DNA from 2 places in the Pleomorphochaeta sp. DL1XJH-081 genome. Region 1 is predicted to be linked to the other one. Evidence: riboswitches for the same ligand, from Rfam matches in the RefSeq annotation. Region 1 holds a riboswitch; the other holds the start of a gene.
The links. Region 1 has a riboswitch for FMN ahead of ribD (bifunctional diaminohydroxyphosphoribosylaminopyrimidine deaminase/5-amino-6-(5-phosphoribosylamino)uracil reductase RibD). Riboswitches for the same ligand answer to the same signal wherever they lie in the genome.
Positions count from the first base shown of each region.

Region 2: it holds a riboswitch for FMN, as region 1 does, so the genes downstream of both, ribD (bifunctional diaminohydroxyphosphoribosylaminopyrimidine deaminase/5-amino-6-(5-phosphoribosylamino)uracil reductase RibD) here and ribD (bifunctional diaminohydroxyphosphoribosylaminopyrimidine deaminase/5-amino-6-(5-phosphoribosylamino)uracil reductase RibD) in region 1, are expected to answer to the same signal.

Region 1 covers NZ_JBMDYO010000001.1:618,319-621,726, reverse strand. The annotation lists gene trpB (tryptophan synthase subunit beta) at 1-1,184, shown strand, start outside; gene trpA (tryptophan synthase subunit alpha) at 1,181-1,939, shown strand; FMN riboswitch at 2,004-2,134, shown strand; gene ribD (bifunctional diaminohydroxyphosphoribosylaminopyrimidine deaminase/5-amino-6-(5-phosphoribosylamino)uracil reductase RibD) at 2,236-3,351, shown strand; gene ACODJP_RS02860 (riboflavin synthase) at 3,351-3,408, shown strand, end outside.
Region 2 covers NZ_JBMDYO010000010.1:17,867-21,274, forward strand. The annotation lists gene ACODJP_RS12475 (bifunctional 3,4-dihydroxy-2-butanone-4-phosphate synthase/GTP cyclohydrolase II) at 1-45, opposite strand, end outside; gene ACODJP_RS12480 (riboflavin synthase) at 68-718, opposite strand; gene ribD (bifunctional diaminohydroxyphosphoribosylaminopyrimidine deaminase/5-amino-6-(5-phosphoribosylamino)uracil reductase RibD) at 703-1,824, opposite strand; FMN riboswitch at 1,922-2,052, opposite strand; gene panD (aspartate 1-decarboxylase) at 2,413-2,772, opposite strand; gene ACODJP_RS12495 (type III pantothenate kinase) at 2,813-3,408, opposite strand, start outside.

The sequences.
Region 1 (3,408 bases):
GTCCAATTGAAGAGTTGAAAATAGCGTTCGAGGCCTTGGTTGATGATGCTGAATTCGATAAGGATCTTCTCCAATTGCAACAGGATTTTGTGGGTAGGCCTACTCCACTGTTATTCGCAGAACATGCTACACGTGAGCTCTCTGGACCTCCTATCTATATCAAGTTGGAAGGGTATGCCCATACCGGTGCTCATAAGATCAATAATGCTTTGGGACAAGTACTTCTGGCAAAGCGGATGGGTAAAAGAAGGATCATCGCAGAGACAGGGGCTGGACAACATGGTATTGCCACTGCCGCGGCTTGTGCCCGGTTGGGCATGGAATGTGTAGTGTACATGGGGGCTGTGGATGTCATGCGGCAGCAACCCAATGTAGCAGGAATGGAGTTGTATGGCGCGAAAGTCGTTCCGGTATATTCAGGGGCTCAAACCCTCAAGGATGCAATTAATGAAGCGATGCGTGATTGGGCTGCAAATTTTCAGGATACGCATTATCTGATTGGCTCGGCTTTGGGTCCGGCTCCCTTTCCCCATATCGTAAGGACGTTCCAATCGGTGATCGGAAGGGAATTGCGGGAACAACTCACCCGTAGATCCATTGAAGCTGGAACTCTGGTTGCGTGTGTGGGTGGAGGTTCAAATGCTATTGGTTTCTTTTCAAGTTTTCTTGATGATACATCAGTTCGATTGATCGGAGCTGAAGCAGGTGGTATGGGACCCTCCATTGGGCAACATGCTGTGAGAATGTCTTCAGAGGATGCTTCTGAAGGAATCATCCATGGATATAAGAGTAGGTTCTTGGTAGACTCCGATGGTCAGGTCTCTGCGACCCACTCAATCAGTGCAGGATTGGACTATCCCGGAATTGGGCCTCAACTCGCGGCGCTTGGAGTATCGGGAAGAATCGAATATACAAGCGCCTCCGATATCGAGGCGTTGGAGGCTGTCAGGTTCTTCGCTCGTAACGAGGGAGTTCTGTTTGCTTTGGAAAGTGCCCATGCTGGAGCTGTAGCAATGCGTTTGGCTCGAGAGTCTTCGCCTGACGAAAGACCCATAGTGATAAATATGTCGGGAAGAGGGGAGAAAGATCTCTTCATAACTTCTCCCTATTTCAGAAGAGAAGAGTGGGAACGGTTCCTCGCTTCCGAACTACATATGGTACAGAAAAGGGAGGAGTTCAAATGAATGTTCCTGTTCGTGTGATGGCCCACTTGATCGCTGGATATCCCGACGATCCATTGGCATTCGCAATTGCCGATTCACTAGTTGGAAGTGGAGTTTCCTACCTTGAGGTCCAAATACCTTTCAGTGATCCGAGTGCCGATGGGGTAGCGATCCAGAAGGCTTCGTCCGAAGTCCTCTCCCGAGGTTATACGATGAGTGACAATTTGCGATTTGTCGAAAAACTTGCTTCTTCCTTTCCGGACATACCTATTTTTGTAATGACCTATGCGAATTTGGCCTATCGACGAGGTGTCGATTCTTTTGTCACTACTATGGCTGGGGTAGGTGTAAAAGGTCTGATCATTCCCGATCTTCCATTCGACTATGACGAAGGTCTAAATGAAGCGTGTAAGAACCATGGTATGTATGCCGTTCCGGTGGCAGCGCCTTCCATGGATAGTGCTAGACGCGATAAACTTACAAGATTACAAAGGAAATTCGTATATGCTGCATTGAGAGCCGGCATTACTGGAAGTGAGACAGTCATAGATCCGTCCATGATCGAATTCTTGGATGATATTCGGGGAAATTCCCTGTTACTTGGAGGATTTGGTATACGAAGTGGTCAACAAAGTAAGTTGTTGGCACCCCATGTACATGCGGTGGTAGCGGGTTCTGTTTTTGTCAATATCATCGCACGATATGCCCCAGAGGGCGAAAAAGTATTGAAAACAATGATCAATGAGAAGGCAAGGGAGCTCACCGGTTTGGCTTGAACGGCCACTTTCCATGCTTCTTGACATTGTGGGTATGATGTGTTTAATTGATTGCGATACGTATAAGGTTCTTCAGGGTCAGGTGTAATTCCTTACCGGCGGTAGGCGACTAGTTCGTAAGCCCGCGAGCTCGTAAGAGCAGATTCGGTCAAAATCCGAAGCCGACAGTTAAAGTCTGGATGGAAGAAGAACGAGGTTATGACAATCATGGATACGACAGGATTTTCCTGTCGAGTATCATATTGTTGGCATATTCCTGATCAAACCCCTGAAGATACCTCTTTGGGGGTATTTTTTTGGAAAATCGAAAATTTATGCAAAGGGCATTGGACCTTGCACGATTGGGAATAGGGAGAACTCGTCCAAATCCATTGGTTGGTGCTGTCTTGGTAAAGGACAACAAAATCGTAGGCGAGGGGTATCATCGTCAATTCGGTGGACCGCATGCTGAGATCAATGCTTTGGACATGGCAAAAGATGCTGCGAAAGATAGCACACTCTATGTTACCTTGGAACCATGTAGCCACCATGGAAAGACTCCACCCTGTTGTGATGCGATCGTGGAATCTGGGGTAAAACGGGTTGTTTGCGCAATCCGAGATCCTAACCCATTGGTAGCAGGTAAAGGAATTGCGTACCTAAAATCCAAAGGTGTGGATGTTTCAGTTGGTATATTGGCTAATGAGGCATCTGAGCTGAATGAAATATTCCTACATTACATAAAAACCAAAAAACCTTTCGTTATCCTTAAGACTGCAATGAGTCTCGATGGCAAGATTGCCACGAGAACCGGTGAGAGCAGATGGATTTCATCACCACAATCTCGCCAACAGGTACATCAATTGCGCAATCAGGTAGCTGCTGTTGTCGTTGGAGTCAATACAGTCTTGAAAGACGATCCGGTTCTTACTACGAGGTTGGCCGAGGGCAAGGGAATCAATCCTCTTCGCATCGTATTGGATACCACAGGGCGGACTCCGCTTGATGCAAGATTGTTCAAGTCCATCGATGAGGCTCCCCTCCTGATTGTAAGCACAAACCGAATTTCTCCATCACGAGTCCAGGCATACGAACGGGCAGGAGCTGAAGTATGGATTATGGAAACCACTGGGCATACGGAAATGATCCATCGTTTTCTGACGGACCTTGGGGAACGGCAGGTCGACAGTCTGTTGGTCGAGGGAGGAGGAACTGTTGCCGAGTCTTTTGTGACAGCCAATGCAGTCGATAAATATATCGGTTACATCGCTCCTATGATTATTGGGGGAGAGCAAGCACCAACACCTGTGGAGGGTTCTGGCTTCTCCCGATTGTCGCAAGTCCTCAGGTTTTCGCATGTTGCCACCTCTGATTCCGGTGGTGATATCCGAATAGTTGCTTACCCGAATAGGGAAATAGGGGAGGCTTTGTGATGTTCACAGGATTGATAGAAGAGGTAGGGACGGTCCTTTCAGTTAAACGAAATTCGT
Region 2 (3,408 bases), on a different contig from region 1:
GCTACGGATAGCGGCCAATGCTTCCTCAATACTAGAAAAATTCATATTCCTTTCTCCTAATTCCTCTTTACAACGTGAATCCATTTTCTTGTAAAAACGTCATACTCATCGTATCCTTTGTAGGGCTTGCCCTTTTGTTTCCTGCTGTGGTCAACAACCGTTGGACGTACTTGCCAAGCTGGTCACACTCAACATTCACCAAATCTCCGACCTTCTTGCTGGCAAGCGTAGTATGGGTTTTCGTATGTCCGACAAGGGATATCGCTACTTGGGTATGATCGAGATGGGCAACGGTAAGGCTTATGCCATCGATGGCGATGGAGCCCTTTTCGATGACGTAAGGCTCAAGATGCAAGGGAATTTTGACCGTAACCAATCTGGCGTCCTGTTCCTGTCTGGAATTCACTATGGTAGCCGTTGCGTCAACATGGCCAGATACCAGATGGCCACCCAACCGGTCCCCCATCCGGACAGCCCTTTCGAGATTCACCTGCATGCCTGGTTTCAAGAAACCCAAATTTGTAGTGCTCATGGTTACTGGCATGATCTCCGCACCAATTTCCAGTGAATCGTAGCCTACAATCGTAAGGCAGACCCCATTTACAGCGATGCTGTCACCAAGTGCCAGACTGTCCTGCATCATTCGACAGCCAATATGTAATATATTTCCTTGAAGTCCCCTAACAGAACCGACTTCTTCAATCAACCCGGTAAACATGAGGTCCTCCTTCTCGGATATGCTTCAATCATGATGTCGCAACCAATGGTAGATACACTTGCAATCTCGAACTTGCTAGATTCTGCCAGTTTACTGATGCCCTCCCCCTCTACAGGTGTACGCGCATCCTTGCCTCCAATGATGGTAGGAGCGATGAATACCAACATTTTCTGTACGGCGTTTGCACGGACGAAGGATTCCGCAAGAGTTCCCCCTCCCTCAACAAGCAGGCTGTCTATTCCTCTTTCAGCCAAGGCCTCCAATGTATGTTTTATCTGTTGCAACCGATCGGACGCAGCAATCACAATTACTTCCGCTCCTGCAGAACGATAGGACTCAACCTTCTTAGATGAAATCGCTGTCGTAGCGACTATGATTAGAGGGGCTTGATTGATTGTCTGGAATAATTTGGCGTCCAAGGGGGTCTTCCCGGTCGAATCCATCACCACCCTGACAGGATTTCTGGGATGACCATCCTCAGTACGGGTGGTAAGGAGTGGATTATCCTTCAAAACAGTTCCAACACCCACCATGATGGCGGAAATCGTATTCCGTAGCCGATGCACATAGGTTCTAGAGTACTTGGAAGTGATCCAACGGCTTTCGCCTGTTTTTGTGGCAATCTTGCCATCAAGACTCATTGCAGTCTTGATGATTACGAAGGGAGTCTTTGTGCTTATGAAATGGAGAAATACCTCATTCTGCTTTTGGGCTTGTTCTGCGAGCAGGCCACAAGATACCTCAATCCCTTGTCTTTCAAGATATGCAAACCCATTCCCATTGACCAACGGGTTTGGATCGGGAAGAGCACATACGACCCTTTGCACTTTAGCTGCAGCAATCGCCTCGCAACAGGGTGGGGTCTTGCCATGATGAGAACAAGGCTCCAGCGTAACATAGAGAGTACTCCCTTCAGCCTCCTTCCCTGCTGCTTGGAGTGCATGAATCTCTGCATGTGGCCCTCCGTAACGTTGGTGATAGCCTTCAGAAATAATTTTCCCATTTTTTACAAGTACAGCACCCACCAACGGATTGGGACTTGTATATCCCCTTCCCATTTCTGCAAGCTCGAGTGCCCTACTCATAAATTGTTCTTCATTGCTCATAAAAAAACCCCTTGAAACAATTCTTTCAAGGGTAATACATTGCATGGATTAAAAGAAAAATAACCGAACACAGGAGTAATCCTGTATCGGAGAAATTTCAATTCTTCTTCCATCCAGACTTTGACTGTCGGCTTCGGAGTTTGACCGAATCAACCCAAACGGGTTCGCGGGCTTGCAGCATGGCTGCCTACCGCCGGTAAGGAATTACACCTGACCCTGAAGAACTTTGTTTCAATCAATCATCTATACTGACGATTGATTCTATAATAGTTAATCACTTCAGTAAAATCATGTCAATAGGCAATCCCCTTCCGGACAACGCGCCCGATGAGAACTGCAGTTGGGGTGCGAAGAAGAATTCCCAGGGCAAAGCGGTCTACTGGAGAAGGAGAAAACAAATGAAACCGCTCATGAGAGCATCGATTTGATTCTCCCTAAAGCTGATAAGTGATCTACCTATACTGCTGGCAGTAAGATATATTTGAAGGGGTACGGTCCTTTTGGGAAACCAGCCAGCAAAAGATTTTCTGAGCTGCCATAACGAGCAGGTGTATATTGGGCAAGAACTATTTGGACAAGTATTCCCTGTCATGCTTTTGGAATATTTTCCTTGATGCTGTTGCTCTCTCCAAGGATAACAATCTTGGGTTGCCACGATTCTGCATCCTTGCTTTCTATATGCGTGTACGCAACGATGATCACTTTATCGCCTGCCACCACCAACCGGGCCGCGGCGCCATTTAGACAGATCTCACTCTCCTTACCATTGATGATGTAGGTGGAAAAGCGGGCCCCGTTGTTCATATTGAGGATATCCACCTTTTCGTGTAAAAACATACCAGCCTTTTTGTAGAGAAAGGGATCTATGGAAATTGATCCTTCATAATTGATATTCGCTCCGGTCACCGTCGCCTGATGTAGTTTGGATTTTAGGACTTCAATTATCATACAAGTACTCCTATGAGATACGCTTGCCATCTTGGCAGCCTTATGTATTGAGTTCTAGTGCTTTCTTTAAGCCAAGCAAAACCAGATTGGGTTGAATCTCTGTAAAAAGCCCTGTCGATTCAAAGAGTCGGGAAAAGCCCCCTGTTCCTAGAACAACAGGTTTTCGCCCATTGAAACATTCACTTTCAAACCGCTGGATAAACTCCTTGATCAATCCAATATGACCATTGAATAGACCTGACTGAATCGCTTCGATTGTTGAACTACCACAGGATTTTTCAGGGCATATGATTTCAACGGAAGGAAGTTTTGCAGTCCCGGTTTCAAGTGCGAGCATAGACATCTTGAGTCCAGGAGCGATAGCCCCTCCCAGATAATTCCTATCGAATGTGATGGCATCGAATGTGGTGGCGGTTCCCAAGTCGATTATGATGAGGTCTCTATTGGGGTACAACGAAATACCACCGATAGCATTGGCTATCCTGTCAGCACCCACATCCTTAGGGTTGTTGTAACGAATCTTTAGCCCGGTTTTTATCCCAGTCTGCACAAAGAAGGCCTCTTTCTTAAAATATTTCAAACACGCGCTCCCCAGGGAATGGTTCAGGGAAGGAACCACACTGCAGCAAACAATCT